DNA from 3 places in the Roseomonas sp. WA12 genome. Region 3 is predicted to be linked to each of the others. Evidence: predicted binding sites of a transcription regulator. Region 3 holds the regulator's gene; each other region holds the start of a gene.
What was found. The regulator LexA, encoded in region 3, represses DNA repair genes until DNA is damaged. The targets are predictions, from matches to a motif close to TGTTCTANNTANGTTC.

Region 1: a site for LexA is predicted at 2,699-2,714, ahead of ACVBD7_RS19075 (DUF3072 domain-containing protein). Genes of this name have one in related genera too.
Region 2: a site for LexA is predicted at 3,476-3,491, ahead of uvrA (excinuclease ABC subunit UvrA). Genes of this name have one in related genera too.

What each region holds. Positions count from the first base shown of each region.
Region 1 covers NZ_CM135108.1:4,029,516-4,034,797, reverse strand. The annotation lists gene ACVBD7_RS19090 (DMT family protein) at 1-104, opposite strand, end outside; gene ACVBD7_RS19085 (phosphatase PAP2 family protein) at 101-874, opposite strand; gene ACVBD7_RS19080 (AmpG family muropeptide MFS transporter) at 871-2,145, opposite strand; gene ACVBD7_RS19075 (DUF3072 domain-containing protein) at 2,439-2,678, opposite strand; gene cuyA (D-cysteate sulfo-lyase) at 2,809-3,825, shown strand; gene ACVBD7_RS19065 (hypothetical protein) at 3,996-4,517, shown strand; gene ACVBD7_RS19060 (alpha/beta fold hydrolase) at 4,732-5,282, opposite strand, start outside.
Region 2 covers NZ_CM135108.1:1,544,888-1,550,169, reverse strand. The annotation lists gene gyrA (DNA gyrase subunit A) at 1-2,553, opposite strand, end outside; gene ssb (single-stranded DNA-binding protein) at 2,681-3,220, opposite strand; gene uvrA (excinuclease ABC subunit UvrA) at 3,556-5,282, shown strand, end outside.
Region 3 covers NZ_CM135108.1:1,222,719-1,228,000, forward strand. The annotation lists gene ACVBD7_RS05885 (ComEC/Rec2 family competence protein) at 1-827, shown strand, start outside; gene lexA (transcriptional repressor LexA) at 912-1,658, opposite strand; gene ACVBD7_RS05895 (molybdopterin molybdotransferase MoeA) at 1,766-2,971, opposite strand; gene moaC (cyclic pyranopterin monophosphate synthase MoaC) at 2,971-3,402, opposite strand; gene trpC (indole-3-glycerol phosphate synthase TrpC) at 3,477-4,304, opposite strand; gene trpD (anthranilate phosphoribosyltransferase) at 4,566-5,282, opposite strand, start outside.

The DNA of each region.
Region 1 (5,282 bases), 2.0 Mb from region 3:
CAGAGCGGCCAGGATGGGCGCTTGAGGTGGCCGTACCAGGCGAAGGTCATCAGCACGTTCGAGCCGATGAGGAGCAGGGGCGTCCAGATCGCGGCGGGGGTCATTCGGGCCTGGGTGGTTCCGGGGGCTCGGCGGGGGTTTCGACCCGGCCGCGGCGTTGCAGGGTGACGGCGGCGAGCCAGCAGAGCAGGGCCCAGGCGGCCCCGAGGCACCAGCCCGCCAGCACGTCGGTCGGCCAGTGGACGCCGAGATAGACGCGGCTGGCGCCGACGAGAACCGTGGTGAGCACGGCGACGAGGATGACGTAGCTGCGGGTGCGCCAGCGGGCCTGCACCTGGGCGATAAGGGCGCCGAGGGTGAGGTAGGTGGCGGCCGAGAGCATGGCGTGGCCGCTGGGGAAGCTGGCCGTGTAGACCTCGACCGCATGGGGCACGAGGTCCGGCCGGGGGCGCTCGAACAGGATCTTCAGGCCCGCGCTGATGAGCATCGCGCCGGCGATGGAGCCGAGGACGAGGAAGGCGGCGCCGCGCTTGCGGTTGAGGGCGAGAAGGATCGTCACCCCGAGGGTGAGGCCGATGAGGATGGTGTGGCTGCCCAGGCCGGTGACGTCGCGCGCCGCTTCCTCGAACCAGGCGGGGCCGATCGGGTCGGCGGGGTTCGCGGGATCCCGCAGGGCGAGGAGGACCGCGCGGTCGAAGGCCAGGGTCTCGCCTTCCAGCACCTCGCCGGCGAGGCCCACGAAGGCGAGGACGCCGGTGATCGCGAGCAGCAGGGCAGCGAGGCGGGTGAAGGCGGCGGCGCCGATGCGCTGGGGCGCGCGGGCGAGGGCGGAGAGGGCGGCGGCGAGCCGGCCGGGGGGCTCGGGGGCCGTCACAGGACGGGTTCCGCCAGCTTGTTCGGCCCGGGCGCGGGTTCTGCGGGGGGCAGGCGCCAGAGGAGGAAGAGCATGATGGCCATGGCGGGCAGGGCGGCCGCCGTGGTCATCAGGAAGAAGGCGGGCCAGCCGAGGGCTTCCGCCATGGCACCCGACGAGGCGCCAAGGGTTCGCAGCGGGACGGCGGCGAGGGAGGACAGCAGCGCGTACTGCGTGGCGGTGAAGGCGCGGCTGGTGAGGCCGGAGAGGTAGGTGACGAATGCGGCGTCGGCCAGGCCATCCGTGAAGTTCTCGATGCCGACCTGGGCCCAGAGCATGGGCATGTCGTGGCCCGCATGGGCGAGCGCCACATACATCAGGTTGGAGAGCATCTGGCCGAGGCCGGTGAGGACGAGGGCCTTCGCGGTGCCGAGGCGGGCGACAACCCAGCCACCGGCCAGCGCGCCGCCCAGGGTGGCGAAGAGGCCGAAGACGGTGCCGACGGCGGCCACCTCCTCCCGGGTAAAGCCGAGGGATCGGTAGAAGGGGGTGGTCATCACCCCTGCCAGGGCTTCGCCCAGCTTGAAGAGGGCGATGAAGAGCAGGATGGCCAGCCAGAGGCGGCGGCGGGTGAAGTCGGCGAAGGGCTGGACGACGGAGGTGCGGAGGCGCTCGCCCCAGGGCAACGGCCGGGCGGCGGGGGTTGGGGCCTCGCGAGAGGCGAGGGTGGCGATGACGCCGACGAGCATGAGGGCCGCCGCATAGGCGTAGGCGCCGCCCCAGCCCAGGGCGCCCACCAGCCAGAGCGTGCCGCCGCCGCTGGCGAGCAGGGCCAGGCGGTAGCCCCAGACATAGCAGGCGAGACCGTAGCCCTGTTCCGTCTCCTCGAGGATCTCGATGCGGTGGGCGTCGACCACGATGTCCTGGCTGGCGGAGAGGAAGGCGACCAGGGCCGCGAGCGCCGCGGTGCCGAGGGGGCCGGTGCTGGGGTTGCTGTAGCCGGTGGCGAGGATGGCCAGGATCAGCAGGGGCTGGATGAGGAGGAGCCAGCCGCGTCTCCGGCCCATTCGCGAGAGGAAGGGGGGAGCCACGGTGTCCAGCGCGGGGGACCAGAGGAACTTCAGGGAATAGGCGAGGCCGATGAGGGCGGTGAGGCCGATATCGGTCAGCGACAGGCCGGACTCGGTAAACCACTGGCGGAGGACCTGGCCCGCAACCAGGGGCAGGGGCACGCCGGCGGAGAAGCCGAGGGCGAGGAGAATGAGAAAGCGGCGGTCTCGAAGTGCGGGCATCGCTTGGCAGCGTGCCATGGGTGGGGGTGGCGCGGGAGACCCCTGGAGAAGGCTCTGCCTCTCCAGGCCCATCATCAGGGAACCGAGTTCCCCTGAGCCCTCATCTGTTTAAAGGCGGTGCGCCTGAGGTCCGCGACCCTATGCGATCGGCACGGTGGAGATGTGGCCGGGGTTTACGGCCTGTGGCAGCGAGTTCGGGCGTCGTTCCCCCGGAAACCGATCGCAGGGTCCGGGGAGGCCGTTGGCTCCCGGGCGATGGGGGAGAGGAAGCGGCGCTCTCCCCCGAGCCGCCCTTATGTCCCGCGGCCGGTCTTTTCCTGCAGTTCGTCGATGCGCTTGGAGGCATCGGCCTTGTTCAGCTTGTCGTCGAACTCCTCATGCGCCTCTTCGGAGAGGGTCTTGAGGTAGGAGGCCTGGGCGCCGGTCATGGGCTGGTCGCCCGTGGTCCAGTCACTCGGGTCCTTGATGGTGTTGGAGCCGGGGTTGGGGTCGGTCTTGGGGTTGTGGTCGTCGTGCTCGGGCTGCTTGGCCATGGTGAGTCCCCTCTCGTGTGTGTTCTCTAAACGTTCGGGGGCGGCGCGGGTTGCCGGCGTGGGACGATTGGCGTGGGGGGCCGGGCGGCCTAGCGTCCTGGCCCTGCGACGCCTTCGGGAGGAAAAACCTGTGAATCTCGCCCGCTTTCCCCGTGTCCGCCTGGGCCATCTGCCGACGCCGCTGGAGCCGATGGAGAACCTGTCCCGCCACCTCGGCGGGCCGAAGCTGTGGATTAAGCGGGATGATGCGACGGGGCTTTCCACCGGCGGCAACAAGACGCGGAAGCTGGAATACCTGATGGCCGATGCCCTGGCGCAGGGCGCGGATGTGGTGATCACCCAGGGGGCCACGCAGTCGAACCATGCCCGGCAAACGGCGGCGGCGGCGGCGAAGCTGGGGCTGGCCTGCCACATCCTGCTCGAGGACCGGACGGGATACACGGACCCGGCCTATACGCGGTCTGGCAACGTGCTGATGGACAAACTGCATGGCGCCACCGTGTCCCGCCGGCCGGGTGGGGCGGACATGCAGGCGGAGATGGAGACGCTGGCGGCGGAGCTGCGGGCCTCGGGCAAGCGGCCCTATGTGATCCCGGGCGGCGGGTCCAACCCGGTGGGGGCGCTGGGCTATGTGGGGGCGGCGCTGGAGCTGGTGGCGCAGGCTTCCGAGCTCGGGCTGCGGATCGACCATGTGGTGCACGCCACGGGCAGCGCGGGCACGCAGGCGGGGCTTGTCGCCGGGCTGGTGGGGCTGAACAGCGGGATCCCCGTGCTCGGCATTGGGGTGCGGGCGCCGCGGGAGAAGCAGGAGGCGAATGTGCTAGCGCTGGCCCAGCGCACAGCCGCGCATCTGGGGCTGCCCGAGGGCACGGTGCGGGCGGAGCATGTGGTGGCGAATTGCGACTATGTCGGCCAGGGCTACGGCATCCCGACCGAGGGCATGGTGCGGGCCGTGAGGTTGCTGGCAGAGAAGGAGGGCATCCTTCTCGACCCCGTCTATTCCGGGAAGGGCATGGCGGGGCTGATCGACCTGATCGCGCAGGGGCGGTTCGGGGCGGAGGAGAACGTGGTGTTCATCCATACCGGCGGGCAGGTGGGGCTGTTCGGGTATCCGGAGGTGTTCGACCTGCCGGCGGAGGTGGGCTGAGGGCGGCGGTAGCGCGGCGCTTCTCCTCGGGGCGGGCTCTTGCGAAGCGGTTCGTTCCGCCTCCCAATGGCCCGATCGGATGGAGGATTTGCCCGGTGCACCACGGACTTCGCGCGATGGCTCTCGTCGCGTTCCTGCCGCTTGCCGCCTGCGGGACAGCGGAGCTGCCCATGACCTACAACCCCCTGACGGCGCCGCGACCGGTCGCGATGGCGCGGCCGGTGGTGGCCGTCGGGCCCGTGACGGACGAGCGGACGGACGGGCAGGCAAATACCAGCCAGTTCGGGACCATCCGCGGCGGCTACGGCAACCCGTTGCGTCGTCTGGCGGCGCCGACGCCGGTGAGCGATGTGGTGGCTCAGGCGTTCCGCGACGCGCTGGCCGCGCGCGGGCTGCTCGCCCCCGGTGCGGGCGGCGGCTACGAGCTGCGGGTGCGGGTTCTGCAGTACAATGCCAGCAAGCTGATGCGAACCGAGGCCAACGTGCAGTTCCAGGGAAGCCTGGTGAACCGCGCGACCGGCGCCGTGGCCTGGACGGGCGAGGGGCGGTCGGACCTGGTGGAGAGCGGCGACATCCTGGCGGGCGGCATCCTGGCGAACCCTGAGGAGCTACGGGGGACGACGCTGCGAGCCATGGCGGCGGCGATCGACGCGATGCTCGACCGGCCGGATTTCGTGGCGGCGCTGCGCTGATTCTGGGTGGGGCGGGTGGCCGCTAGGGGCGGCTTTTCCTTCCCCACTCTCCCTCCACCGGGGATGCATCGGCCTCCCCGCACCCCGCGTTCGGCTTTTCGGAGTGCCCGGACAACGCGGGCTGAGATGGCCGGTGCCAGGGGTCTGTGACCCTCAGCGAGACCCCTGAAAACAAATGGTGGGGTTCAGGGGGGACGCCCCTGGCGCAACACTCTCACCAGGCCGGTAAAGGCGCCTTGGCCCAGGCCAACCCCGCCGCATCCGCGCCGGAGGGGAGCGGGGCGGCCGGGCGGTCCATCCAGGCGAGCATGTCGGCGATGACGGTGGGGGCCGCGAGGTCGCGCAGCGGCATGTGGTGGACGGCGGTGTAGTAGGCGATGCGGGCCGGGGCGTCGGGTGAGATGGCGCTCAGCAGGGCGCGGGTGGCGACGGGGGGCACGAGCTGGTCCCGGGCGCCGTAGACCAGCAGCATCGGCGGGGTTTGGGCGCGCAGGCGCGGGCCGGCGGCGAGGGCGTCGTCCATCAGGTCCACCAGGCCGCGCGTGGTGTCCACGCGGGTTTCGCGGATGGTCAGCGGGTCCCGCGCCAGGCGGTTGAGGGCGCGCATGTTGTCGGTGGGTGCGAGGCCCGGGACGCTGGAGGCCACCGCAATGCGCGGGATGGTGTGGGCGAGCACCTCGAGCAGGCCGACCGCCAGCCGGGGCATGGTGACGCGGCCCCAGACGGCGGGGGCGAGCAGGACGTAGCCGGTGACCTCGGGCGGCG
Region 2 (5,282 bases), 320 kb from region 3:
GGCCGGCATGCGGATGAGGCGGCCGTTGTCAGTCACCAGCATCACGTCGTCGCCGTGCCGCACAGGGAAGGTGGCGACCACCGCATGCCCCTTGTTGCGGCCCAGCGGGATGCTGCCAACCCCCTGCCCGCCCCGGCCTGTGCGGCGGTACTCGAAGGCCGAGGTCCGCTTACCGAAGCCCGTATCGGTGACGACGAGGAGGATCTCCTCGGAATCAGCCAGTTCCTGTGTGCGCTCGGGGCTCAGCACAACCTCCTCGGTGCTCTCCTCAAGCTCCTCGGCGGCCGCGGTGGCCTCGGCGGCCTCCTCGGCCGTCACCTCGCCCTGGGCACGGCGGCGGGCGGCGGCGACCTTGAGATAAGCCGCGCGCTCATCGGGCGTCGCCGGCACCCGGCGCAGCACCGAGAGCGCGATCACCGCATCGCCCTTTCCAATCAGCCGGATGCCACGAACGCCCGTGGAATCACGCCCGGCGAAGACGCGCAGCACCCCCTCCTCCGCGGTGAAGCGGATGGCGCGGCCGAGGCGTGTGGCCAGCAGAATGTCGTCGCCCTCGCGGCAGGTCTGCACTCCGACCAGACTGTCGCCCTCGTCCAGCTTCATGGCGATGAGGCCGGCCGCGCGGACATTGCGGAAATCCGACAGCTTGTTGCGGCGGACATTGCCGAGCACCGTCGCGAAGACGAGGTGCAGGTTCTCCCACAGGCTCTCATCCTGCGGCAGCGGCAGCACCGCCGTGACGGTCTCGCCATCCTGCAGCTGCAACAGCTGGCGCAGCGACCGGCCGCGCGCAGTCGGCCCGGCCTCGGGAAGGCGCCACACCTTTTCGCGGAAGGCGATGCCGCGGCTGGTGAAGAACAGCACGTGCTGATGCGTATGCGCGTTGAAGCTGCGGATGACGACGTCATCTTCCCGCGTGCCCGCCGCGCTGCGGCCACGTCCGCCGCGGTTCTGGGCGCGGAAGGTCTCCAGCGGCGTGCGCTTCACATAGCCGTCGCGGGTGATCGTCACGACCATCAGCCCGGGCTCGATCAGGCTCTCGTCGTCCTGGTCGGCCAGCCCGTCCACGATCGCGGTCATGCGCGGCACGGCGATCTGCGCGCGCACCTCCGCCAGCTCCTGCGCCATCAGTTCCAGGCGCCGGGGACGGGAGGACAGGATCTCCAGCAGCTCGCGAATGCTGACCGCGATCTCGTCCAGTTCCTGGTTGATCTTATCGCGCTCGAGCCCGGTCAGGCGGCGGAGCGTCAGCTCCAAGATGCCGCGCGCCTGCGCCTCGGTCAGGCGGACCGTGTCCTCATGGACGATGTTACCGGCGTCGTCCACCAGCGCCAGCAGGCTGCCGATATCACCCGCCGGCCAATCCTTGGCCATCAGTGCCTCGCGCGCGGCGGCGGCGTCGTTGCTGGCGCGGATGACGCGGATGACCTCGTCGATATTGGCGACCGCGATCGCCAGACCGATCAGGATGTGGCCGCGATCGCGCGCCTTGTTCAGGCGGAACCGGCTGCGGCGGCTGATCACCTCCTCGCGGAAGCGGATGAACACCTGCAGCGCGTCGCGCAGGCCCATCTGGCGCGGCGTTCCGTCGTCCAGCGCCAGGAAATTCACAGGGAAGGATGTCTGGAGGTTCGTGAAGCGGTAGAGCTGGTTCAGCACCACCTCCGCCGTCGCGTCCTTCTTAATCTCGATGACGATCCGCATGCCGTCGCGGTCGCTCTCATCCCGCAGGTCGGAGATGCCCTCCACCTGCTTGGCCCGTGCCAGCTCGGCGATGCGCTCGATCAGCGTCGCCTTGTTCACCTGGTACGGCACTTCGGAGACGATGATGGCGGAACGCCCGCCGCGCATCTCCTCGATCTCGCAGCGTGCGCGTACGGGGATGGACCCGCGCCCGGTCTCGAAGGCGGCGCGGATGCCCGCGCGGCCGAGGATAAGGCCGCCCGTCGGGAAGTCCGGCCCCGGCATGATCTCCAGCAGCCGCTCCAGCGTCACATCCGGATCGGCGATCATGGCAAGCGTCGCGTCGATCACCTCGCCCGGGTTGTGCGGCGGGATGTTGGTCGCCATGCCGACGGCGATGCCGTTGGAGCCGTTGACCAGCAGGTTCGGATAGGCAGCCGGTAGGACGCGCGGCTCTTCCGCGCTCTCGTCGTAGTTCGGCTGGAAGTCGACCGTGTCCTCGTCGATCCCGGCGAGCAGCGCGGTCGCGGACTTCGCCAGCCGCGCCTCGGTGTAGCGCATAGCCGCGGCGGGATCGCCGTCCATGCTGCCGAAATTGCCCTGGCCGTCGATCAGCGGCACGCGCATGGAGAAGGGCTGCGCCATGCGGACCATGGCGTCATAGATCGCGCTGTCACCATGCGGGTGGTACTTACCCATCACGTCGCCGACCACGCGGGCCGACTTCTTGTAGGGCTTGTCGGCCGTGAAGCCGTTCTCGTTCATGGCGAAGAGGATGCGGCGGTGCACGGGCTTCAGCCCGTCCCGCGCATCCGGCAGCGCGCGCGCCACGATCACGCTCATCGCGTAATCGAGGTAGGAGCGCCGCATCTCCTCCTCGAGGGTCACCGGCTGTGTCTCGTCGAACGGCCGCTCGTCCTGCGGGCCGCCGCCTTCCGTCTCGCTCACTTATCTTCTTCCAATTCGATCAGAAACGGCCGGGTCGGGAGTGGCCGGCTCAGAACGGGATATCGTCGTCGAGGTCGGCCTTCGGCGCGTCCCAGCCGCCACCACCGCCGCCGCTACGGGGCTTGGCCGCTCCGCCGCCGGAGCGTGCACCGCCACCGTAGCCACCGCCCGAGGAGCCGCCGCGCTCGCCCCGGTCACCGCCGAAACTACCACCGCCCTCATCTCCGCCGCCACCGCCCTGGCTGCGGCCGCCGATCAGCGAGATCTCGCCGCGGAACTGCCTCAGCACGATCTCGGTGGTGTACTTCTCCACCCCGGCCTGATCGGTCCACTTCCGCGTCTCGAGCTGGCCTTCCAGATAAACCTGGTTGCCCTTCTTCAGGTAGCGCTCGGCGATCTCGCCCAGCTTCTCGTTGAAGATGGCCACCGAGTGCCACTCAGTGCGCTCCTGCTGGTTGCCCTCACGGTCCTTGTAGCGCTCCGAGGTGGCGACCCGCAGGTTCACCACCTTGCCGCCGTTCTGGAAGTTCCGCACCTCGGGGTCGCGCCCCAGCGTGCCGAGGATGATCACCTTGTTGACGCCGGCCATGCCACCCACATCCCTGTCCGGCCGGGAAGCGCCAGTCTTGGCGGCCCGGGCCGGAACCTCTCTATCACATGTGTCGGCGCCGCGTGCCCGGCACCTGGGGGGAGCCGCGCGAATCGCCATGGTCCGCCCGGGTTTCCCAGGCGGGTCGTGGAAACTACCCCCCGGGGGCCGGCGAGGCCACCCCCCGAGGGGCTGGGAGGAGGGCGCCCCCCGGCGACCTCTTCCCGTCACCATTATATGGTGGCACAACCTCGTGAACACAATGCGAACAAAAGGTCGGATTGCCCGTGCCTGACAGCTTGCCCGACAACCTGACCGAAACGACAGCCAATCGCCTGGCCAACCAAGGCGCCCTTGAAGTCGGCAGCGGCGGGTACATCCGCATCCGCGGCGCCCGGCAGCACAACCTCAAGAACATCGACCTCGACATCCCCAAGGGGACGCTGACGGTCATCACCGGCCTCTCCGGCTCCGGCAAGTCGTCGCTGGCCTTCGACACCATCTATGCCGAGGGCCAGCGCCGCTACGTGGAGAGCCTCTCGGCTTATGCGCGCCAGTTCCTGGAACTGCAGCAGAAGCCGGATGTGGACAGCATCGAGGGCCTATCGCCGGCCATCTCGATCGAGCAGAAGACCACCTCCCACAACCCCCGCTCCACCGTCGGCACGGTCACCGAGATTGCCGACTACATGCGCTTGCTCTGGGCGCGTGTGGGCATCCCCTACTCCCCCACCACCGGCCTGCCGATCGAGGCCCAGACCGTCTCCCAGATGGTGGACCGGACCCTGGCCATGCCCGAGGGATCCCGCCTTCTGGTGTTGGCGCCCATCGCCCGCGGAAAGAAGGGCGAGTGGAAGAAGGAAATCGCCGAGCTCCAGCGCCGAGGCTTCGAGCGGGTGAAGGTGAACGGCACCCTCTACCGGATTGAGGAGGTGCCCGCCCTCGACAAGAAGAAGAAGCATGACATCGAGGCGGTGGTGGACCGCGTCGTTGTCCGCGAAGGCGCCCAGCAGCGCCTAGCCGACAGCTTCGAGACCGCCCTCGGCCTCTCGGACGGCGTGGTCTACTTGGAGGGTGCCGATAACGGGGAACGGACGGTATTCTCCTCCCGCTTCGCCTGCCCGGAATCCGGCTTCACCATCGAGGAGATCGAGCCCCGGCTTTTCTCCTTCAACTCGCCTCAGGGCGCCTGCCCGGAATGCGACGGGCTCGGCACCGAGACCTTCTTCGACGCCGCCCTGGTGGTACCGGATGACGAGAAGACCATCGCCGAAGGCGCCGTCGCGGCCTGGGCCGGCGGCTCCTCCTCGCCCTATTACGACCAGACGCTCGAAAGCCTGGCCCGGCACTTCAAGGTCTCCGCGAACACGCCCTGGGCCGATCTTACCAAGCTGGTCCGCGAGGCTATCCTGCATGGCACCAGCGATGTGGTGACCCTGAAGTACAAGGACGGCCTGCGCTCCTATGAGGTGAAGAAGGCCTTTGAGGGCGTTATCCCCAATCTCGAGCGGCGTCTGCGCGAGACGGACAACCCCTGGGTCCGCGAGGACCTGACCCGCTATCAGTCCAACCGCCCCTGCCATGTGTGCAACGGCGCCCGGCTGAAGCCAGAGGCGCTCGCCGTGAAGGTGGCGGGGCTGAACATCGCCCAGTCCTCCGACCTCTCCATCCGCAAGGCCATGGAGTGGTTCGCTACCGTCTTTGACCAGCTCTCCCCGCAGCGACAGGAGATCGCACGCCGTATCCTGCGCGAGATCAACGACCGCCTGCGATTTCTTGTCGACGTAGGGCTGGACTACCTCTCCCTTGCCCGCGGCTCCGCCAGCCTGTCCGGCGGTGAGAGCCAGCGCATCCGGCTGGCCTCCCAGATCGGCTCGGGCCTGACCGGTGTGCTCTATGTGCTGGATGAGCCCTCCATCGGCCTGCACCAGCGCGACAACGAGCGCCTGCTCGGCACCCTTCGTCGCCTGCGGGACATCGGCAATACCGTGCTGGTCGTGGAGCACGACGAGGACGCGATCCGCGCGGCCGACTTCCTGGTGGATATCGGCCCCGCTGCCGG
Region 3 (5,282 bases):
TGGTGATGCCAGCGGGGTTGCTTGCGGCCCTCCTCATGCCGCTCGGGCTTGAGGCGCCGGCCCTGGCCGTGATGGGCTGGGGCGTTGACGGCACGCTGCTGACCGGCCGGATCGTCGCGGCCTGGCCCGGCGCAGCCATGGCCGCGCCGCCGATCCCCGCCTGGGGACTGGCAGTCTTCACCTTTGGGCTGCTCTGGTTATGTCTGTGGAAGCTGCCATGGCGCTGGGCGGGAGTGCCGGTGATGGCGGCGGGCCTGCTTTCCGGCCTCGTGACCACGCCGCCGGACATCCTCGTCGCAGCCGATGGGCGGATGCTTGCCATGGCGAGCCCGGCTGGCGTGCTGTCGGAGCGGACATCCGGCGCTAATCGCATCACTCGCGAATCGTGGCTGCGAAGTTGGGGGGAGGACAACGCAACCGTCCTGCCGCGCGAGGGCGAGGTGCCGGGCGCGGCCTGTGGCGCGCTCTCCTGCCTACTTCGGCCGCGGGACACGGGTCCGGCTGCCATCCTGCTGCGCCAGCCACCGCGCGAGGCGCCGAGGCCGCGCCGCGGACCGGCTCCGCCACCTCCGCCGGTGCTGGCCGAGACGGGCTGCGGCCAGGCAGCGGTGATGATCTCGTTGGAACCGATCCGCGGCCGCTGCCGTGAGACGCCGCGGGTGGACCGCTTCTCGGTCTGGCGGGATGGGGCCCATGCGATCTGGCTCGCCCGCGACGGTGCCATCATCCTGTCGGACCGCGCGGCGCGGGGGGACCGGCCTTGGGTGCCGCCGGTTCCGACGCCGCGGGCCCAGGCGCAGTCAGAGCCACCCGCGGAGGTGGAATGAAAAAGGGCTGGAGGAAGAAATCCTCCAGCCCCGCATCCTTCTCCGAGTCCGCCGCTGACAGCCTAAACGGGCCCGCCCGGCAGACTAATGGTAGCGGCGGACCAAACCGATGAGGCGGCCCTGAACTTTCACCCGGTCGGGGCCGAAGATGCGCGTCTCGTAGCGGGGATTGGCAGCCTCCAGCGCGATGGAGTTACCGCGGCGGCGGAGCCGCTTCAGCGTCACCTCATTCTCGTCCACCAGCGCGACAACGATCGCGCCGTTATCAGCCACGTCGCCGCGCCGGATGATCACGGTGTCGCCGTCGAGGATGCCGGCGCCCTCCATCGAGTCTCCGGAGACCTCGAGCGCGTAGTGCTCGCCGCCGCCCAGCATCGTGACCGGAACCTCGACGCTCTCGCCGCTGTCGCGGAGCGCCTCGATCGGGAGGCCAGCGGCGATCCGGCCATAGAGCGGCAGCTGCACGGCAGTTGCATCGTTCGCCGTGCGCACGGCGCCGGGCAGGTTCTGGGCAAAGTTGCCGCGGATGACGTTGGGCGCGAAGGCCGGGGAGGCGGGCTGCGCAGCCATTGCCGGCTGCGCGCCGGAGGCCGCGAGCGCTGCACGGGGCGCCAGGCCTTCCGGCACGCGCAGCACTTCCAGGGCCCGGGCGCGATGTGCGCGGCGCTTGAGGAAGCCGCGCTCCTCCAATGCCGTGATCAGGCGGTGAATGCCCGACTTCGACCTAAGATTCAGCGCCTCCTTCATCTCCTCGAAAGAAGGAGAGAAGCCAGTGTCGCGCAGATGCTTGTCGATGAAGGTGAGCAGCTCGTGCTGCTTCCGGGTGAGCATGGTCCGGGCGTCTCCCTGGGCGCGAGTGGCAGGTCTTCTGCACGAACAAACGGGCAACCGACGCGGAAGTTCTATGAAAGTTCTTCCGCGTCGGTCAATGCCGCGCTTCACACGCCTAGAGAGGAAAACAATACAAACTGCACCGCGGAGCCCGCCGGGGCCGCCGGCGCATGGGGGGGGCGCACCACCAACCCGCACGCGCGGGCCAGGGTGGAGAGCATGGAGCTGTCCTGAACAGGGAAGGGCGTCGCGACGTGCGCCCCGTCCGAATCGATCGAAAGATCAGCACGCACATAGTCCTGACGGCGGTCATTCTCCGGCATGTCCTGCCCCAGCCGCGCCGTCACGGTTTCCATCGGCCCTGCCGGGAGGCCACTCAGACGGCGCAGGGCCGGAATCAGGAACACGACGGCACAAACCAGCGCCGAAACGGGATTCCCCGGAAGGCCCAGCATCGGCGTGCCGCGCAGGTCGCCCCAGATCAGCGGCTTGCCCGGCCGCATCGCGATCTTCCAGAAGTCGAGCGAGAAGCCCTGCGGGCCGAGTGCCGCCTGGACCAGATCGTGCTCCCCCACGCTCGCGCCGCCGGTGGTGACCAGCAGGTCACAGCGCCGGGCGTCGCTGGCGGCTGCAGCGATGGCGTCGCGGTCATCGCCCGCGATGGGGAGAACCAGCGGATCGCCGCCCGAGGCACGGACGAGCGCGGCCAGCGCATGGGCGTTGGACGAAACGATGCCGCCGGCCGGGATCGCCTCGCCCGGCAGAACGATCTCGTCCCCAGTGGCGAGGATCCCGATACGTGGGCGGCGATGGACCTGCAGCCAAGGATGGTTGGCCGCCGCGGCCAAGCCGATGTCGCGCGCGGTCAGCCGCTGACCGGCAGGAAGCAGCGTGTCGCCCGCCGTGAAGTCGAGCCCGGCACGGCGGATATGGCGGCCGAGGCGCGGTGCCTCGGTCGGGACGACATGGCCGTCCTCGGCCACGGCATCCTCCTGCAGCAGAACGCTGTCCGCGCCGGGCGGCACGGCACCCCCGGTGAAGATCCGCACCGCCTCACCCGGCCCGACCGACTGGGCGAGCGGATGCCCGGCCGGAGCGGCCCCGACCACGCGAAGCCGGGCACCTATGCCGGCGTCGACAGCCCGCAGCGCGTAGCCATCCATTGCCGAGACATCGACGGGCGGTTGCGTGAGCCGAGCCGCCACCGGGCGGGCGAGGATGCGGCCCCATCCGTCGGGAAGCGCCACCGTCTCGGCCGCGCAAGGCGAAAGACCTTCCAGGATCCGGGCAAGGGCCTGTTCGACCGAGATCATCACGGCGCCTCGTAGAGGCCTGACTTACCTCCAGATTTCCGCACCAGCCGAACGGCTTCGATCCGCATGCCGCGATCCGCGGCCTTGACCATGTCGTAGATGGTCAGGGCGGCGACGGTCACCGCAGTCATTGCTTCCATCTCCACCCCGGTCCGCCCGGCTGTGCGGACCGTCGCTGCGATCTCGACAGCGTCCGGCTCCGCCATTTCCAGCTCGATGGAGACGGAGGAAAGCGGCAGGGGGTGGCAGAGGGGGATGAGGTCGGCGGTGCGCTTGGCAGCCATGATCCCTGCCAGCCGCGCGACGCCCAACACGTCGCCCTTCCCGGCGCGACCCTCGGCGATCAGTGCGAGGGTCTCGGGCTGCATCGTGATGCGGCCTCGCGCTGTCGCCTCGCGCACGGTCTCGGCTTTTGCTGAGACATCCACCATCGCCGCGCGGCCAGCAGCGTCGAAATGGGTCAGAGCGCCGCCTTCGCGGTTCTCTCCCCCGCCCGGGGCGCCGCTCAAACGGCTTGAACCAGCAGGCGCGCAGCCTCACCCGGATCGGGCTGACGCAGCAGATGCTCGCCGACCAGGAGGCAGTGAGCGCCGGCTTGGGCCATGCGGCGGACGTCCTCGGGCGTGCGGATGCCGCTCTCGGCAACGGGGATACGGTCCGCGGGCACCATGGGCGCCAGCCGCTCGGTCACCGCGATGTCGGTCTTCAGCGAGCGTAGGTCGCGGTTGTTGATGCCCAGCAGCCGCGTCTCCAACCCCAGCGCGCGCTGTAACTCGGCCTCGTCATGCACCTCGACCAGCACGCCCATGTCGAGCCCGCGCGCAGTGTCCTCCAGCGCCTCGGCCTCGGCGTCGCTGACCGCGGCCATGATAATGAGGATGGCGTCCGCACCCATCGCCCGGGCCTCGAAGACCTGCCAGGGGTCGATCATGAAGTCCTTGCGCAGGACGGGCAGGTTCGTCGCCTCCCGAGCCAGGCGGAGGTGCTCGGGCGTGCCTTGGAAATACGGCTCATCTGTCAGCACGGAGAGGCAGGTGGCACCTGCGGCTTCATAGGCGCGGGCGATGCCAGCCGGGTCAAAAGGCTCGCAGATGAGACCGCCGGAGGGCGAGGCGCGCTTGATCTCGGCGATCAGCCCCACCCGCATCTCCGCCACTGCCTCGCAAAGCGCGGCCGTGAAGGGGCGCGGCCTGCCGCTGTCCCGCGCCCGCCGCTCCATCTCGGCGAGCGGGGTGTCCTGCATGCGCGCCTGCACCTCGGCCCGCTTGTCGTCGAGGATTCGGCGGAGCGTGTCCGAGAGTGGAGCGTCCGTCACCGGAAAGGTCTGGTCCATGATGGTGCGGTTCCTCGCGCCCTTCCGGCGGGCGCGTCAAGCGGGTTCGGGTTCGGCCGACGGGGGGACCGGACCGGTTTCGTAATCCTTTAACGTGGGAGAACGGCCCAGGAAGGCGATCGCATCTCCCATTACGCCAGCGCGGGACGGCAGTTCACCCCGGGGATGCCGGACTCTCCCAGGAAGCCCGACACACAGGAGTTAGGCTGGTGCGGTGAGCTTCAAGTTCTCCGGCATAGGCCTGGAAAGTGGCGCCGCGCCTCAGGGCTTCGTAAGCGCCCGCAGCCGGTCGAGGGACCGCATTGCCGCGCCGGAGCCGATCGAATCGGCCGCCAAAGCGGCCCCGGCACGTAGGTCTGTCACCCGTCCTGCTACGATCAGCGCAGCGGCAGCGTTCAGCAGCACGCAATCGCGGTAGCCGCCGGTCTCGCCACGCAGGATGCCGAGAAGGGCTTCCGCATTCTCCGCGGGTTCGCCGCCGCGAAGGGACTCGGCGGGGTGGCGGGCGAGGCCGGCCTCCTCGGGCGTCACCTCGAACTCGCGAATCACCCCTTTTTTCAGCTCTACGACGTTGGAAGGACCAGCGACGGTTAACTCGTCCAACCCCTGGCCGTGCACGAGCCAGGCGTGTTCGGTGCCGATGCGGGCAAGGGTCTCGGCCATGGGCCGAAGCCATTGAGGCGCAAAGGCGCCGGTCATCTGGCGGCGGACCCGGGCCGGGTTGGTCAGGGGCCCGAGCAGGTTGAAAATAGTCCGCGTACCCAGCTCCATGCGCGGGCCGGCCGCGTGGCGAAGCGCGCTGTGGTGCCGGGGGGCCATCAGGAAACAGATGCCGGCGCCGGCGATCACCGCGGGCAGGCGCTCGAAGGGTACATCCGTGTTCACGCCAAGCGCCGAGAGCACGTCCGACGCGCCAGCGCGGGAAGAGAGGGCGCGGTTGCCGTGCTTGGCCACGGGCACGCCGCATCCCGCTACTAC